DNA from 3 places in the Micromonospora sp. HB375 genome. Region 2 is predicted to be linked to each of the others. Evidence: riboswitches for the same ligand, from Rfam matches in the RefSeq annotation. Region 2 holds a riboswitch; each other region holds the start of a gene.
What was found. A riboswitch is a leader RNA that binds a small molecule or an ion and turns the genes downstream of it on or off. The one in region 2 is predicted to bind cobalamin.
Positions count from the first base shown of each region.

Region 1: it holds a riboswitch for cobalamin, as region 2 does, so the genes downstream of both, J3R08_RS20345 (peptidase) here and J3R08_RS18835 (acyl-CoA thioesterase) in region 2, are expected to answer to the same signal.
Region 3: it holds a riboswitch for cobalamin, as region 2 does, so the genes downstream of both, J3R08_RS08935 (magnesium chelatase subunit D family protein) here and J3R08_RS18835 (acyl-CoA thioesterase) in region 2, are expected to answer to the same signal.

Region 1 is NZ_JAGGJO010000001.1:4,491,118-4,496,851, reverse strand. It holds gene metE (5-methyltetrahydropteroyltriglutamate--homocysteine S-methyltransferase) at 1-811, shown strand, start outside; gene J3R08_RS20355 (Ig-like domain-containing protein) at 935-2,566, shown strand; gene J3R08_RS20350 (alkaline phosphatase PhoX) at 2,781-3,941, shown strand; cobalamin riboswitch at 4,143-4,279, shown strand; gene J3R08_RS20345 (peptidase) at 4,377-5,420, shown strand; gene J3R08_RS20340 (hypothetical protein) at 5,489-5,734, shown strand, end outside.
Region 2 is NZ_JAGGJO010000001.1:4,093,233-4,098,966, reverse strand. It holds gene J3R08_RS18845 (PrsW family glutamic-type intramembrane protease) at 1-534, shown strand, start outside; gene J3R08_RS18840 (LysE family translocator) at 570-1,196, opposite strand; gene J3R08_RS18835 (acyl-CoA thioesterase) at 1,200-1,712, opposite strand; cobalamin riboswitch at 1,843-2,044, opposite strand; gene J3R08_RS18830 (copper resistance CopC family protein) at 2,240-2,842, opposite strand; gene J3R08_RS18825 (Dyp-type peroxidase) at 2,876-4,102, opposite strand; gene J3R08_RS18820 (copper chaperone PCu(A)C) at 4,099-4,665, opposite strand; gene J3R08_RS18815 (Fur family transcriptional regulator) at 4,880-5,281, shown strand; gene J3R08_RS18810 (SCO5389 family protein) at 5,328-5,720, opposite strand.
Region 3 is NZ_JAGGJO010000001.1:1,889,150-1,894,883, forward strand. It holds gene J3R08_RS08925 (cobyrinate a,c-diamide synthase) at 1-1,290, opposite strand, end outside; gene cobO (cob(I)yrinic acid a,c-diamide adenosyltransferase) at 1,284-1,898, opposite strand; gene J3R08_RS08935 (magnesium chelatase subunit D family protein) at 1,898-3,880, opposite strand; cobalamin riboswitch at 3,927-4,071, opposite strand; gene J3R08_RS08940 (bifunctional cobalt-precorrin-7 (C(5))-methyltransferase/cobalt-precorrin-6B (C(15))-methyltransferase) at 4,126-5,334, shown strand; gene J3R08_RS08945 (cobalt-precorrin-4/precorrin-4 C(11)-methyltransferase) at 5,331-5,734, shown strand, end outside.

The DNA.
Region 1 (5,734 bases), 400 kb from region 2:
GCCGGAACGAAACGACATGGTCCAGTACTTCGGCGAGCAGCTGGACGGGTTCGCCGCCACCGAACACGGCTGGGTCCAGTCCTACGGCTCCCGATGCGTGCGTCCGCCCGTCATCTACGGCGACGTGGCACGCAGGGCGCCGATGACCGTCAACTGGTCCACCTACGCGCAGTCGCTGACCGACCGGCCGGTCAAGGGCATGCTCACCGGCCCGGTCACGATCCTGGCCTGGTCGTTCGTCCGCAGCGACCAGCCACTGGCAGACACCGCGGACCAGGTCGCGCTCGCCCTGCGCGACGAGTGCCGTGATCTCGAGGCAGCCGGTATCCGGGTCATCCAGGTCGACGAGCCGGCGCTGCGTGAGACGCTGCCACTGCGCAGGGCGGACCAGAAGGCGTACCTGGACTGGGCAGTCGGGGCGTTCCGCCTGGCCACCTGCGGAGTCGCCGACGACACCCAGATCCACACCCACCTGTGCTACTCGGAGTTCGGGGAGGTGATCACGGCCATCGACGCCCTCGACGCCGACGTCACGAGCATCGAGGCATCCCGCTCCCGGATGGAGGTCCTCGACGACCTCGCCGCTCTCGGATACCGCCGGGGTGTGGGGCCCGGCGTCTGGGACATCCACTCACCCCGGGTGCCGTCCCACGACGAGGTCGTCGGCGCGCTGCGCCGGGCCGTGGCCGCGGTGCCGGCCGAGCGGCTGTGGGTGAACCCCGACTGCGGCCTCAAGACGCGCGGCTATCCCGAGGTCGAGGCGTCCCTCCAGCACCTGGTCGCCGCCGCGGCCGAGCTGCGCGGACGCTGAGCCGCCGGCCGGGCGGAACGCCGCGCCGTTCCGCCCGGCCCGGGCCCGGTTCAGCCCTTGACAGGCCGTGCCCCGAGCGCCGAGGCTGCATGAAGTGATGTATGTCGATGTTACGGGGGCGTGATGCGACGCAGGATCTTCGCGCTGGCTACAGCAGCCGCGGTCGTCGTCGGCGGGGCCATGACGATGGCGCTGCGGCCGGCCTACGCCGCGACGGCGTGCACGGTGGACCACACCATCACCCGGGAGTGGTCCAGCGGCTTCTGGGCCGAGCTCACCGTCACCAACCTGGGCGCTCCCGTCACCGACTGGTGGCTGCGGTTCCGGCAGGCGAACGGTCAGACGATCACCATGGGCCTCGACCGGCTGCCGGACGGATACACGCTGGGCAGCGGCGAGATGTATCCGATGACCATGCTCCGTCCGCCGGCGGGATCCACGCTGCCGACCGGCGCCTCGGTGACGGTGCGGTTCGGCGGCAACTACCAGGGTGCCGACCCCGAGCCGACCGACTGGGTGTTGAGCGGCCAGCCGTGCGACGGGGACGGCGCCGACCCGACCGGCTCGTCGCCGCCGCCGGCCTCGGGGAGCCCGCGGCCCAGCCCACTGCCGGGCGGGCCGTCGGTGGCGCTCACCTCGCCCCGGCCCAATGACTTCTTCGCCGCGCCGGGCGTCATCCCGATCCGTGCCGAGGCCACGGCGGCGCCCGGCCGGCGGATCGAGCGGGTCGAGTTCCGCGAGCGCGGCAGGCTGCTCGCCGTGGACACCACCGCGCCGTACGCGTTCGACTGGCGCGGCGTGCCGCCGAACAGCGGCACCCGCCTCACCGCCACCGCCTACGACAGCAGCGGCGCCCAGGCCACCGCCGAGGTCCGCGGCGTCCGGGTGCTCCCGCCGCAGGCGCCCGGCGCCGCGCCTGCGCTGAAGGCGTCCGGCAACCGCATCCTCACGGTCGCAGCCAGTCCGAGGCCGTACCGGCCCCGTGGAATCATCCGGTCGGCCGCGCCCGGCGAATGCGCATGGGGACCGATCCACTGGGACGGCCCGGTCGACGACGCATCGGTAGGTGCGTTGCGGGCCCGCGGCGTCAACGCGGTACGGGTCGTGCTGAGCGACGCCTGCTACGCCTACACCGGCAGCCCTGCCGACAGGCAGAACCGGGTCGGCTACCTCGACGAGGCGGCCCGGTACGTCGACCGGCTCGTCCGGGCCGGCATCACACCCGTCGTGTCGCTGCGGCAGAGCGACATCTCCGCCACCCGCACGTTCTGGAGCGCGGCGGCGGAGGTGTTCGGCGACGACAACGCAGTGGTCTTCGACATCTCGCCGTACGACTTCCCGGCGGCCGGCGGCACCGATCCAGCGGCGGTCTGGACCTGCTGGCGCGACGGCGGTACCTCGTGCACGGGCACCGGCCTGCCGCCCTTCGGCGTGCAGGAGCAGATCCGCCTGCTTCGCGTCCAGGGCTCGTTCAACCTGGTCCTCGCCGCCGGGATCGACGGCGGCAACGATCTGAGCCGGTGGCTGGAATATCGCCCGGCTGACCCGGACGGCCGTAGCGTGGCCGCCGCCTGGCGCGTCGACGACCGCTCGGCCTGCGCCACGCCGGCCTGCTGGCGGTCCACGCTGCTCCCGGTCGCCGCCCAGGTGCCGCTGGTCGCCACCGACGTCAGCGCCGGCCCGGGGGCGCCGACGTTCGTACCGCGGACTGTCGCCTGGCTCGACCAGCACGGCATCGGCCACCTGCGCCGGTGACCGGGGGAGGGGAGGTCGCGGCCGGAGGGCCGGTCAGACGGCCGCGCGCGCCCACTGCTGGTTGGTGCCGCTGCCTCTCCTACCCGTACGACCCCTCGACCGGGTCGGCGTGGGCGGGACATCGCACATCGAGCCGTCCATCGACGTTCATCCAACAGATCGGCGTGCGTAAGCTCCGCACGGTCGGATCCATGGAACCTACGGAGGAGGTTCCATGGATCGTCGAACGATGTTGCGGGCCACTGTTGTCGGTGCGGGCGCTGTCGCCCTGCCGTTCACGGCGTGGTCGGCGGCGTACGGAGCCCCGGCACAGAACGCGGCGGGGCCCTACGGCGGGCTTCAGGCAGCCGACGCCAACGGCATCCAGATGCCGGCCGGGTTCACCAGCTCGATCGTCGCGCGGTCCCGGCGGACGGTGCCGGGGACGTCGTACACCTGGCACGACGCCCCGGACGGCGGCGCCGTGTTCCCGAACGGCACCGGCTGGATCTACGTGTCGAACTCCGAGGTGTCGGCCGGTGCGGGTGGCGGCGCCTCACGCCTCGTCTTCAACTCCAGCGGCGCCGTGGTCGGGGCGTCGCGGATCCTCTCCGGCACCAACAACAACTGCGCCGGTGGGAAGACACCGTGGAACACCTGGCTCTCCTGCGAGGAGGTGTCCCTGGGCCGGGTCTTCGAGACGTACCCCCTCGGCGGGACCGCGGTGGCGCGTCCCGCGCTGGGCCGGTTCAAGCACGAGGCGGCCGCGGCCGACCCGGTCCGCCGGGTCGTCTACCTGACCGAGGACGAGACCGACGGCAAGTTCTACCGCTTCGTGCCGGCCACCTGGGGCGACCTGTCCGCCGGAACCCTCCAGGTCCTCCGCGCCGGTACGGCCACCTCCGGCACGTTCACCTGGGCCACGGTGCCCGACCCGGACGGCTCGCCCACCCCGACCCGGCAGCAGGTGTCCGGCGCGAAGACGTTCAACGGTGGCGAGGGCTGTCACTACGCGGACGACACCGTCTGGTTCACCACGAAGGGCGACAACCGCGTGTGGCAGGTCAACCTGGCGGCCGGCACGTACGAGCTCGCCTACGACGACAACCTGGTCAGTCCGGGCGCCCCTCCGCTGACCGGCGTCGACAACATCACCGGGTCCACTGCAGGTGACCTCTACGTCGCCGAGGACGGCGGCAACATGGAGATCTGCATGATCACGCCGGACGACAAGATCTCGGTCTTCCTGCGGATCACCGGACAGAGCGGTTCGGAGATCACCGGGCCGGCGTTCACCCCGGCGGGGGACCGGCTGTACTTCTCCTCGCAACGCGGCACGACCGGCTCGTCGTCCGGCGGCATCACCTACTGCGTCACCGGTCCGTTCCGCCGTTGACCGGCTCCCGGTCCCGCCGGCAGTGACCACACGGTGAGGGACGCCCGGTCCTCACCGGGCGTCCCTCACCGGCGTACTCCACGCGGACGCGCCGGGACGACGGCCTCTCGACGTCGGGGTGTGAAACCGCCGATTCCGCCGGCCGTCACGGCACGTGGCCGGTTCCTGGCGCATTGACATCGGCGCACCGGCCACAGCAGACTGTCGCGACAACTGAACCACCGCGTGTACGTGCGGGGGAAGACCGGTCGAAATCCGGCGCTGGCCCGCAACGGTAGGCCGCCCAGGGAACTCTGCGGCGGCGAGCCCGAATACCCGTCGTACGCGTGCATCCGCTCCCCACCCGTCGTGGCCCACGGGTCGGAGTCCCGGACGACCCCGCGTACTGCGGTCGTCCGGGCTTTCGACGACCGCCGGGCCGGAAAGGCGCTTCCGATGGTCGTCCGCCGAAGCCGGCACCGCCTGCTCGCGCTCCTCTGCGGCGTACTCGCCGCCCTCACCCTCACCACACCGGCCGTCGCCGCCCCCGGGCGCGCCGCCCTCACCCGCCCGGAGGCCGCCGCCGGCTGGCTCGCCCGGCAACTCGTCGACGGCGAACGCTTCGAGGCGGTCTTCGACGGTGTCGCCTACCCCGACCAGGGGCTGACCCTCGACGCCGTGTTCGCCTTCGCCGCCGCCGGCGTGGCCGACGACCACGGCGCCGGCGCGCTGGCCTGGGTCACCCGGCCGGACATCCGCGACGGCTATCTCGGCGACGGCGTCTCCGAGGCGTACGCGGGCGCGACCGCCAAGCTCGCCCTCGCCGTGCAGGTGCGCGGCGGCGACCCGGCCGACGTCGGCGGGGTGGACCTGATCGCCCGGCTGCGTTCGCTCCAGACGCCGGCCGGCCGGTTCAGCGACCGGTCCGCGTATGGCGACTACAGCAACGCGTTCAGCCAGTCCTTCGCGCTGCTGGCGCTGGACCGTACGGCGGCCGGGGCGCCTCCGGCGGCGGCCGCCTGGCTGGCCGGCACCCGATGCCCGGACGGCGGCTACCCGCTGCTGCCCGCCCAACCGGTCTGCACGTCCGACGTGGACGCCACCGCGCTCGTGACGCAGGCGCTGCGCGCCGCGGACCGTCCGGCCGACGCCGCCGCCGGGCTGCGCTGGCTGGTGTCCGTTCAGCGTGCCGACGGCGGCTTCGCCAATGCGGCCGGCACACCGAACGCCAACAGCACCGGCCTCGCCGCGCAGGCCCTGCGCGACGGTCACCGGCTGCCGGCCTGGGCGCGGTCCCGGGCGTTCCTCGCCGGACTCCAGGTCGGCTGCGCCGGGGCGCCCGCCGACCGGGGCGCTGTCGACTTCGACGGTGGCGGCTTCGACCCGGCCACCGCGCCCCGGGCCACCGCCCAGGCCGTCCTCGGTCTCACCGGGGTCGGGTACGCCCGTCTGTCCGCCGCCGGCGCCGACCCCGGCGCACCGGTGCTCGCCTGCCCGTGAACCGCCTCGCCGCTCACCCGATCACAGGAGGACCCGTGTTCCGTCACCGTCCCACCGCCCGCACCTGGATGGCCGGCCTGCTGGCCGCCGTCGTGGCCGGCGTCGCGCTGACCGCAGTCGAACCCGCGCCCCGGTCGGCGCACGCCGCCGCCTGCGCCGGCACCTCGGGAGTCACTGTGGTCGTCGACTTCGCCGCGCTCGGCGGCGGCGTCCAGGTCGCCTGTGCGCCGGGCGATCCGGCCACCGGCCTGGCCGCGCTTCAGGCCGCCGGCTTCACCGTCACCGGCACCGCCCGCTGGGGCCTGGCCTTCGTC
Region 2 (5,734 bases):
CTGCCGATGGCGCTCGTCGGCCTGGCCGAGGAGACCGCGAAGCTGATCGTGCCGGCCGGCATCCTGCTGCTGTGGCGGCGGCACCGGTCACCGGCGCAGGGCCTGGTGATCGGCGTGGCCTCCGGCGCCGGGTTCGCCGCACTGGAGACCATGGGGTATGCGTTCGCCGCGTTCGTCGGGTCGGAGGGCAACCTCGGCGCCGTCGAGCGGACGCTGCTGGTTCGCGGTCTCACCGCGCCCGCCGCGCACCTGGCCTGGACCGGGCTGACCGCCGCCGCGTTGTTCACGTTCGCCGCCGCGCCCGGTGGCCGGAGACTGGCGGCGTTCCTGCTCACCTTCGCCGCCGCCGTCACGCTGCACACCTGCTGGGACACGTTCGGCACGCAGCCCGCGTACGTGTTCATCGGCGCCGTGTCGCTGGGCTGGGTGCTGCTGCGCCTGCACCTGGACCGCGAGCGGCCCGCCGCCCCGCCCCGGGCGCCGGAGCGTGATCCTCACCAGCTCGCCGAGGTGGCGGGGTCGGAGCCCTCCTGATGCCGCCATCTCGGCGAGCTGGAGTCGAGCAAGCGTCAGCCGGCGGCCAGCCGGACACCGAGCGCGACGAAGGCGACAGCGCAGAGCCGGTCGACCCGCCGCGACCAGCGGCTGTCGCCCCAGCGGCGGGCGAACCGCCCGGCGCCCACGCCGAGAGCCAGGTCCACGGTGAGCTGCACCGCGACGAACAGCGCGCCGAGCAGCACCAGCTGTGCCGCCACCGGGCCCGCGTCGGGCCGGACGAACTGCGGCAGGAACGCCACGCTGAACAGGATCATCTTCGGGTTGAGCAGGTTCGTGAGCAGCCCGCGCCGGAACGCCCGCCCGGCGCCGCCGCCGTCCGCCCCGTCCGCCGCGCCGCCGGGCCGGCCCGTGCCGCGCAGCGCCCGCAGGCCCAGCACGATCAGGTACGCCGCACCGGCCCACCGGATCGCGGTGAACAGCACCGGGGACGCGGCGATCACGGTGGCGAGTCCGGCCACCACGGCGGCGACGTGCACCGCCTCCCCGGCCGCGACCCCGAGCGCCGCCACCGCCCCGGCCCGCGCGCCGTACCGGGTGGCGTTGGCGAGCACGAACATCATGTCCGGCCCGGGGGTGAGCATGAGCACCACGATCGCGGCCAGGTATCCCGCGAGCGTGGCCGCCGACAGTCCGAGCACGCCTCAGCCCTCCTCGACGCCGTCGAGCAGCGCCCGGCGCAGCGCCAGCCGGTGTTCGCGCCGGATCTGCGCCTCCCGGTAGCGCCGCCGGTCACCGTCGGTGCCGGGCAGCAGCGGCGGCACCGGCCGGGGCTGGCCCTCGTCGTCCACGGCCACCATCACCAGGTGCGCGGTCGCCACGTCCACCGGCGGCACCGCGCGGTCCCAGCGGTCCGCGCTGACCTTCACGGCCACCTCCATCGAGCTGCGGCCGGCCCAGGTGATCCGGGCGTCCACGTGCACCACGTCACCGACGCGGACAGCGCGCAGGAAGGCCGTCTCGTCGATGGCGGCGGTGACGGCCGGTCCGTCGGAGTGGCGGGCGGCGACCACCCCGGCGACCGAGTCGATCAGGTTGAGGATCCGGCCGCCGTGCACCGTGCCCATCAGGTTGGTGTGGTGCTGGTCCATGATCTGCGACAGGGTCAGGTGCGACGCCGACGGTGGTCGGCCGGTGAGGGTGATGGCATCGGTCACGGTGCGGTTCCGTCCTCGCAGAAGCGGACCGCCGACCGGACGGGGGAGTTGCACGTCGAGGCACGCCGACGGCTCCCGCCCGGCGTGTCACCCGCCCGACCCACCCGCGAGGTCGACGGCAGCGCGCACCGGTGGTACGCGCGACGCGGGCAGGTCTTCGGACTCGCGGGCCCGACCGGGGTCGCCGGTCGCCTACCGGCCGTCGCTTCCCAGGCCGGTGGCCCAGTGCTGTTGACGGCTGTCGTTCCCACTCACCGCTGCGGGGCAGTCCCGGACTTCCACCGGGTTCCCTCTTACGACACCCGGCCGTCGCCGACCGGGTGAACCAGCGCTCCCGGCAGCCTAACCCAGCCCCGACCCGCCCTCGCCGCGACCCGCGTTCCGCCCTTCGGCGCCCTGCCCCCGGCCGTCCCACAGGCACGCAGGCTCCGGCACACCCGGTGCCGCCCCGCACGCGCCGTTCGCATGGCGGGACGTCTCTCCCGCTCATCAGGAAGCCGGGCGGACCCGCGTCAGCGGGCGACGGGTCAGGCGGCGCGGCGGCGTCGAAGCAGTAGCGCGGTCACGCCGGCTGCCGCCACCGCGGCGACCGCTCCGCCGACCAGCAGGCCCACCGGCAGACCGCCGTCGGCGTCGGCCGAAGCGTCGGCGCTCGCCGGAGAGGCGTCCGCGCCTGCCGCAGCGCCCGCCGAGACGTCTGCGGAGGCGGCCGGCGAGGGAGTGGCCGGGGACGGGGCGGCCGCCGGGGGAGCGGCCGGGTCGGCGACGGTGAAGCGGTACGAGCCCTGGACCGGGTGGCCGTCGCGGGAGACCACGCGGTAGACGACGGTGTAGGTGCCGTTGGCCAGCGGCTCCTCGATCGTCACCGTGCCCGTCGCGCCGTCCACGGCGGGCGCGCTCGCGGGCACCTGACGGTCGGTGGCGTCGCGCAGCGTGATGGTGGTGAAGGCCGGGTTGAGCCGTTGCAGGAACCGCAGCGTCACCTGCGTCGGCGCGGTGGTGAGCCGGGCGTCGCGGGCCGGCGTGGCCTCCTGCAGCGAGTTGTGCGCCGCCGCGGGCGTGGCCGGGACCAGCAGCAGCGCCGTGGTGAACAGCGCGGCGAGGAGTGCGGAGACGGTACGGGTACGCATGACGCGCCTTCCTGGTCGTGGTCAGCGTCGTGGTCAGCCGAGCAGTTGCTGACCGATCCAGCCGCCCTCGGGGCAGCCGGGCGGTACGGCGAACACGGCGGAGCCGATCGGGGTGGTCCACTCGTTGAGCAGGTCCCGTTCGGCCAGCCGCCGCTGGATGGGCAGGAACTGCCGGGCGATGTCGGCCTGGTACGCGGCGAAGACGAGCCCGCTGTCCGCGTGTCCCTCGGCGGTCGGCGCGCCGTCGTAGTTGTAGGGCCGGCGCAGGATCTTCTGCCGGTCGTCGGTGACGCGGGCCCGGGTCAGGTGCGAGAAGTCCGGGATCACGGTGAGCCCGTCCGGTCCGAGCGCGGCGAAGTCGGGCTCGTCGTGCTCCGCCTCGCCGGTCAGCGGCGCGCCGGTGTCGAGGCGCCGGCCCACCGCGAGTTCCCGGTCGGCGCGGCCGAGCAGGTCCCACGTCTCCAGGTTCATGCTGATCCGGCGCACCACCAGGGTGGTGGAGTCGCGGAGCCAGTCCGGCCCGTCGGTCACCCAGACGGCGGTGTCCGCCGGTACGCCGGGCTTCGGGTTGGCGGTGCCGTCGAGCTGGCCGAACAGGTTGCGCTGGGTGCGTCCGGGCTCGGCGCCGGCGGCCCGGCGGAAGCCCTGCTGCACCCAGCGGACGGTGGCGAACGGGCGGGTGTCCTTGGTCAGGACCCGTTGGGCGTGCGCGACGGTGAGCGGGTCGTCGGCGCAGATCTGCAGCAGCAGGTCGCCGCCGGACCAGCGGGGCTGCAACCGGTCGATCCGGAACGCCGGCAGGTCGGCCACCGACGTGGGGCGGCGGTCGTCGAGCCCGGCGGCGGCGTAGAGCCCGGGGCCGAAGCCGAACGTGACTGTCAGCCGGGCCGGCAGCAGGCCCAGTTCCGGCTCGGTGTCGGCCAGCGCCGGGCGACCCTGGGTGAGCCGGGCGGCGTCGTCGGAGAGCAGTCGCAGCATCCGCCCGAGCGCGGCCCGGTCCGTGCCCGGGCGCAGCGTGTACGCGACGAACGCGGCGTGCGCCTGGGGCTCGGTGGTGACACCGGACTGGCGCGCGCCGTGGAACGGCTCGACAGCGCTGCCGACCTGGGCCACCGGGACGGCGTCGTCGGGGCGTACCCCGTGGGAACGGAGGGCGGCGAGGGCACCCGCGCCGGCCAGCGCGCCCCCGGCGGCCGCCGCGCCGCCGGTGAGCAGGCCGCGCCGGCTGACCCGGCGCGCGGGCGCGCCGGTTCCGGTCATGACGCGGGGCTCGCGCCGTGTCCGGGCGCGTACGTCTCCTGGGCGCCGGTGAACGGCTTGGCCACCGCGGTGAACGTCTGGGTGCGCCCGTCGGCGAAGGTGAGCGTGACGTCGAGCTGGTCGCCGGGGCGCACCGGGCGGGTCAGGTCCATCAGCATGAGATGGTCGCCGCCGGGCTCCAGCGCGGCCTGGGCTCCGGCGGCGACCACGACGCCGCCCTGCTTCTGCCGCATCGCCATCTTCCCGTCGGTCATGGCCATCTCGTGGATCTCGGCCCGGGACACGTCGGTGGTCACCCCGGTGATCGTGACGTCGGCGTCGCCGTCATTGACGAGCGTGGCGAACGCGGCGGTCATGCCCTTGTCGGCGGCCTTCACCCACGGGTCGCGGATCGTCAGCACGCCCGCTGCCGCGCTCGCCGGGGCCGAGGCGGGCGCCGACGCCGACGGCGCGGTTGTGGGCGTGGCGTCGGCGGAGCCGCAGGCGGCGACGGACGCGGCCAGGACGGCGGCGCCGATCAGGGCCGCCGTGCGTGGGAAGCGGCGGCTGGTGGTGCTGGGCATGCGGTCGTCCCCTCGAAGATCCGGTGTTCGTACCGTTGGTCGGGGCGGCGCCGCGGATAGTTCCGGCCCGGGGAGTCGGTCGCGTCACATGCCGGCCGGGCTCACCGCGACCGGGGACCGGGGAGCGCCCGGAAGGCATAATGGTTCCGGGTGTCACGTGGCGCGCCGGGCGCGGCCGTGGCCGGAGAGGGCGCCCGGACGAGGGAGGCGGACGGTGACGGCGACGACCGGGGCGACCCGCAACACCCGGCAGCGCGCCGAGGTGCTGGCGCTGCTGCGGGAGCTGGACGGCTTCCACAGCGCGCAGCAGTTGCACCAGATGCTCGTGCAGCGGCAGGCGAAGGTGGGTCTGACCACCGTCTACCGGACGTTGCAGCTGCTCGTCGACAACGGCGAGATCGACTCGGCGCGGCTGCCCGGCGGCGAGCACCTCTACCGGCGGTGCAGCCAGAGCCGCCATCACCACCACCTGGTCTGCCGCCGCTGCGGCCGCGCGGTGGAGGTGGCCGGCCCGGCCGTGGAGCGGTGGGCCGACCAGGTCGCCGCGCAGCACGGTTTCACCGACGTCGGGCACACCCTGGAGATCTTTGGCACCTGCGACCGCTGCGCCGCCTGAGCCACCGCCGCGGGCGGGCGGTGACCCGCCCGCGCCGGGCCGCCGGTCAGCAGTTGCGCAGCACCGGTGACTGGTTCAGCAACTGGCCGCGGCTGGAGGTGAACCGGCGGTACGCCTCGGAGCCGGCCGCGCCGGGGCGGAAGGCTGCCACCCGGTGGCAGTTCTGGAACGCCAGCGTGATCCCGAAGTGCCGCTCCAGCCCGGCGCGGATCGCGTCGCTGGCCATCGCGCGCAGCAGTTGCCCGCGCTCGGCGTCGCCGGGCGGCGGCACGACGTTGTCGGCGAACTCGGCGTCGGTCGCGGCCAGGTCGGCGGCGACCCGGCTGACCGTCTCCCAGGCGTACGGCAGGGAGTCGCGGACACAGGCGACGAACGCCTCCTCGTCCACGGGACCGGTCTCGGCGGCGTGCAGCAGGGCGGGCGGAACGGTGAGCGACATGGGTCCTCCGGCAG
Region 3 (5,734 bases), 2.2 Mb from region 2:
CCAATGCACGTGCAGATAGGACGCGCTGAGGCTGGGGGAGGCGAATCCGGCATTGCGGCCCTCGATGCGCCAGGCGGGGTGCTCGCCGTGACCGGGTGTGACGGTGGTGCGGTGGAATTCGTGGCCGGTGGCAGCGGTTCCCCGCTCGCCGAGCAGCTGGTCCGAGCCGAGTGCGGCACGGTGGTACGCGAGGGTGAGGCGCGGCGTCATGACGGCTTCGGCGTCGAGCGCCCCGACCATGGGATGGCCGTCGACGGAGCGGCACAGATACAGCAGGCCGGCGCACTCGGCGACGGTGGGGACGCCGTCGAGGACGGCCTGGCGCAGTTCGTGGCGCAGCGTCGTGTTGGCGCTCAGCGTGGACGCGTGTACCTCGGGGAACCCCCCACCGAGGTACAACCCGCGTGTCCCGGCGGGAAGCCGCTGGTCGCGGGCCGGGTCGAACGGAACGACGGTGCAGCCCGCCGCCTGCAGCAGCTCGGTCGTCTCGGCGTACCGGAAGGTGAAGGCACGCCCGGCCGCGACCGCAACCACCGGTGATCCGGCGCCCAGCCGCCGGACGTGCGCGGCGGGATCCCATGGCTGGGCGTCCAGATCGGGTGCGGTGCGTGCCACCTGCAGCACCGCATCGAGGTCCACGTGGCGGGCGATCTGCTCGGCCAGCACGTCCAGGGCGGCGGCGGCCTCCTCACGTTCGGCTGCCGGCACGAGCCCGAGGTGGCGCGACGGGGCGCTGACACCCTGGTCGCGGTGCAGGATCCCGAGCACCGGTACGCCGGTGGATTCCACCGCCCGGGCCGCCTCGGCGGCGTGGCGGGCGGACCCGGCTTTGTTGAGCACGACACCCGCGACGGTGACGCCGGCCTCGAACGTGCCCATTCCGTGCACGACGGCCCCTACGCTGCGCGAGGTGTGCGAGACGTCCACGACCAGCAGGATCGGGGTGGCGGTCAGGGCCGCGAGGTGCGCGGTAGAGGCGAAACCGTCGCCGCCGATGCGGCCGTCGAACAGGCCCATGACCCCTTCGACGATGGCGATGTCCGCGTCGCGTGCGCCGTGCAGCAGCAGCGGGATCACGAGTGAGGGGTCGGTCAGGTGCGGGTCGAGGTTGCGGCCGGGGCGTCCGGTGGCCAGCGCGTGGTAGCCGGGGTCGATGTAGTCGGGCCCCACCTTGTGCCCCGACACGGTGTGCCCGCGCGCGGCCAGCGCGGCCATGAGCCCGGTCGCGACCGTGGTCTTGCCGTGGCCGGAGGCCGGCGCCGCGACGATCAGCCGCGGAAGGCTCACCATTCGATGCCTCGTTGGCCCTTCTGGCCGACGTCCATCGGGTGCTTGACGTGCTGCATCTCGGTCACCAGATCGGCTGCCTCGATCAGCCGGTGGTCGGCCCGGCGCCCGGTGACGATCACGTGCTGACGGCCGGGACGGTGGACCAGTGTCTCCACGACGTCGCCGACGTCGACCCAGCCCCACTGCATCGGATAGGTGAACTCGTCCAGGATGTAGAGCTGGTGCCGTTCCGCCTGGATACGGCGCTTCACCTCCGCCCAGCCCTCGGCGGCGTCCGCGGCGTGGTCCGCCTCGGTGCCGCTCTTACGGCTCCAGGACCATCCGGAGCCCATTTTGTGCCACTCGACTGGCCCGCCTTCGCCGGTCTGCTCGTGCAGCAGCCCGAGCCTCTCCAGGACGGTCTGCTCCCCGATGCGCCACTTGGCCGACTTCACGAACTGGAACACCCCGATGTCCCAGCCCTGGTTCCAAGCGCGCATCGCGATACCGAAGGCGGCGGTCGACTTGCCCTTGCCGTTTCCGGTGTGGACCATCAGCAGCGGCCGGTTGCGCCGCTGGCGGGTGGTGCTGCCGTCGTCCGGGACGGTGAGCGGCTTACCCTGCGGCATCAGGCCACCCCCGCCCGCGGAGCGGTCGCCGTGCGAACGACCCCGGTGAGCCCGTCGGCGGTCACTTCACCGAGCGGCACGTGCTCGGCCCTCAGATGAGTGGCAAGCCGGGCGGCGAGGCCGAGCCGGAATCGTCCGGTCTCGCAGTCCACGACGACGACCTGGACACCGCTGGTGGCGAGCGCGGCGGCGGCGCGGTGGGCACGACCCAGCGGGTCCGGGCCGGAGGTGGCGCGGCCGTCGGTCACCACGACGAGCAGGGGCCGGCGGGACGGGTCGCGCAGCGCCTCCCGGCGCAGCACCTCCCCACTGCGTTCCAGGCCCTCCGCGAGCGGGGTCCGGCCACCGGCCGGTAGGTCGGCCAGGCGGCGGGAGGCGACGTCGACCGAGCCGGTCGGTGGCAGGACGACCTCGGCGGTGTGCCGGCGGAACGTCACCAGTGCGACCTTGTCCCGGCGGCGGTAGGCGTCCAGCAGCAGCGACAGCACAGCGGTCTTGACCTGCTCCATGCGGCGGCGGGCCGCCATCGAACCGGACGCGTCCACGCACAGCAGCACGAGGTTCGACTCGCGCCCGACGGTCTCGGCCCGGCGCAGGTCGCCGGGCACGAGCGCGAGGCCGCGACCGCCGGTCAAGCCACCCCGGGAATGCTGATGCGGCGCCGCCGCGGTGATGGTGCCCGGCAGGTGCAGCCGGCCGTCGCCGGACGTGCGCCGCCGCTGCCCGGCGACACGGCCCTGCGGTGTTCGTGCCCGGGACCGCCGGCCGGCCTGACCGTCGCCGGTTCCTTTCACGACCAGCAAGCGGGCACGTGCGGGCTCGCCCGCGGATGCCATCGATGTGGCGGCCTGCCGTTCGGGCTCCGGTACGGGCGGGCTCTCGCCGGGAGAGCCGGGCACGTCCCCGGCCGATCCGTCGTGCCCGGTGTCGTCGGGCAGACCGCCGCCGGGACCGTCGGGTCCGGGGTCGGGGTCGTTGTGGCCGAGTAGGTCGTCCAGGCGGTCCTGGTCCAGGCCGGGCTCGTCGAAGGGGTTGCGGCGGCGGCGGTGCGGCAGCGCGAGACGGGCGGCGATGCGGATGTCCTCGAGTGTCACTCGCGTACGTCCCCGCCAGGCCGCGTGCGCCGCGGCGGCGCGAGCGGTGACGAGGTCCGCACGCAGGCCGTCCACGTCGAACGCGGCGCACAGCTCGGCGATCCTGGTCAGCGTCTCGTCGTCGAGCACGACACCGGCCAGCGAGCGCCGGGCGGCGGCCAGCCGGGTGCGCAGGGCTTCCTGCTCGCCGGCCCAGCGTGTGGCGAAGCCCTCCGGGTCGGCGTCGAATGCGAGCCGGCGGCGGACCGCCTGCACCCGCAGGACGGGGTCACGCGGGGCGGCGACCTCGACCGTCAGGCCGAACCGGTCGAGCAGCTGCGGGCGCAGTTCGCCCTCCTCCGGGTTCATCGTGCCGATCAACACGAACCGGGAGGCATGCTCGACCGAGACACCGTCGCGTTCGACGCTGACCCGGCCGGTCGCCGCGGCGTCGAGCAGCAGGTCGACCAGGTGGTCCGGCAGCAGGTTGACCTCGTCGACGTACAGCAGGCCACGATGGGCCCGGGCCAGCAGGCCAGGCTCGAACGCGACGACGCCGTCTCGCAGCGCGGCATCGAGCTTCAGCGATCCGGTCACCCGGTCGTCGCCGGCTCCGACGGGTAGTTCGACGAGGCGTACCGGCCGTTCGACGACGGGCGTGGGCACGTCGAACGGCCCGTCGGGGCAGACCGCCGAGGGATCGTCCGGGTCGATGGAGAACCGGTCGCCCGCATAGACCCGTACCGCCGGGAGCACCTCGGCGAGGCCGCGCACGGTAGTGGTCTTGGCAGTGCCCTTCTCCCCGCGGATCAGGACACCGCCGATGAGCGGATCGATCGCGACCAGGGTGAGGGCGAGAGTCATGTCGTCGGCGCCGACGACGGCACAAAAGGGGTACTGCGCTGGCATGTAGGGCTCCCGCTCGATCTGCCATGGCGGTCCACGACGCGGCATGCGCCGTGGATCGGATCGAGGCCGGTCTTCGGACTTCCCAGGTCAATGCCTGGATCACCGCAGCGGGCCCTGTGCCGGATTCTCACCGGCTTCCCAGATTCTCCCCGCGACCACGGTCGTGGGGCACCTCGAACCTGTGCATCACCATAGACGCCCCGGTGGCCGGGGCAAGGGCCGGTGGGCGGCTAGGGTGCATCTCCATGGAGGAGCGGGTGACCGTGGTGGGGATCGGGGCTGACGGGTGGGTGGGTCTGCCGGAGCCGTCCCGGGCGCTGGTGCGGGCGGCCGCGACGCTGCTCGGCGGGCGGCGGCACCTCGAGGCGGTGCCGCCCGTCGACGGCCAGCAGCGCGTGGCGTGGCCGTCGCCGCTGCGGGACAATCTGCCAGGTGTGCTCGCCTCCGCGCGAGGGCCGGTTGTCGTGCTGGCCTCCGGCGACCCGCTCGTGTCGGGTATCGGCACGACGCTGCTGGACGTCCTGGGCCCGGAGCGCGTGACGATCGTGCCCGGGGTCTCCTCGGTAGCCCTCGCCCGAGCACGTCTCGGATGGCCGGCCGAGTCCGTCACCACGGTCAGCCTGGTCGGCCGGGACCTACGGCTGATCGTGCCTGCGCTCTCGGCCGGGCGCCGGCTGCTCGTGCTGTCCAGCGACGAGACGACACCCGCGGCCGTGGCCGCGGTGCTGACCGGGCTCGGTTGGGGGCAGTCCAGGCTGGTCGTGCTCGGTGACCTCGGTGCCGCCGGTGAGTCGTGTACCGCGACCACCGCGGCCGGGTGGGACCTGAACGACGTGCCGCGGTTGAACGTTCTCGCTGTCGAAGCTCGCGGTGCCGGTCCGGGCTGGGCCTCGGGCGGCGTGTTGCCCGACGACGCGTTCGAGCACGGCGGGCAGATCACCAAACGTGACCTGCGGGCCAGTGCCCTGGCCCGGCTCGCGCCCGCGCCCGGTCAGCTGCTGTGGGACGTCGGCGCCGGCAGCGGCTCGATCGGTGTGGAGTGGATGCGGGCCTGGCCGACGGCACGGACGATCGCGGTGGAGCCCCGCTCCGACCGGGCCGCGCTGGTGCACCGCAACGCCGCTGCCCTCGGCGTGCCGGGTCTGTGTCTGGTCGAGGGTTCGGCGCCCGGGGCCCTGTCCGGCCTGGACCGTCCCGACGCGGTGTTCGTCGGCGGCGGGGCCACCGTCCCCGGCGTGCTGGACACCTGCTGGGATGCGCTCGGCGCCGGTGGACGGCTCGTCGTGCACGGTGTCACCGCCGAGACCGAGGCGGTGCTGCTGAAGCAGCACAGCCGGCGCGGCGGTGAACTCGTCCGCCTGCACGTCGAACGCGCCGAACCGCTCGGCGGCTTCACCGGCTGGACGCCCGCACGGGCAGTCAGCCAGTGGTCCATCGTCAAGGGAGATTCATGACCGTCCATTTCGTCGGGGCCGGGCCCGGCGCCGCCGACCTGCTCACCCTCCGCGCGGTACGCCTGCTCGAGTCCGCCGACGTGTGCCTGTACCCGGGCACGTACCTCGACGCCGAGGTGCTGGAGCACTGCCGTGACGACGCCCGGCTGATCGACACCCAGCACCTCGACCTGGACCAGATCACCACGCACCTGGTCCAGGCACACGCCGACGGGTCCGAGGTCGTACGGCTGTGCTCCGGTGACCCGTCGCTGTACTCGGCGGTGCACGAGCAGGCACGCCGGCTCGACGCCGCCCGGGTCCCGTGGGACGTCACGCCCGGCGTGCCGGCCTATGCGGCTGCTGCCGCCGCCGTCGGCGCCGAGCTGACCGTCCCGGAGCTGGCCCAGTCGGTCGTGCT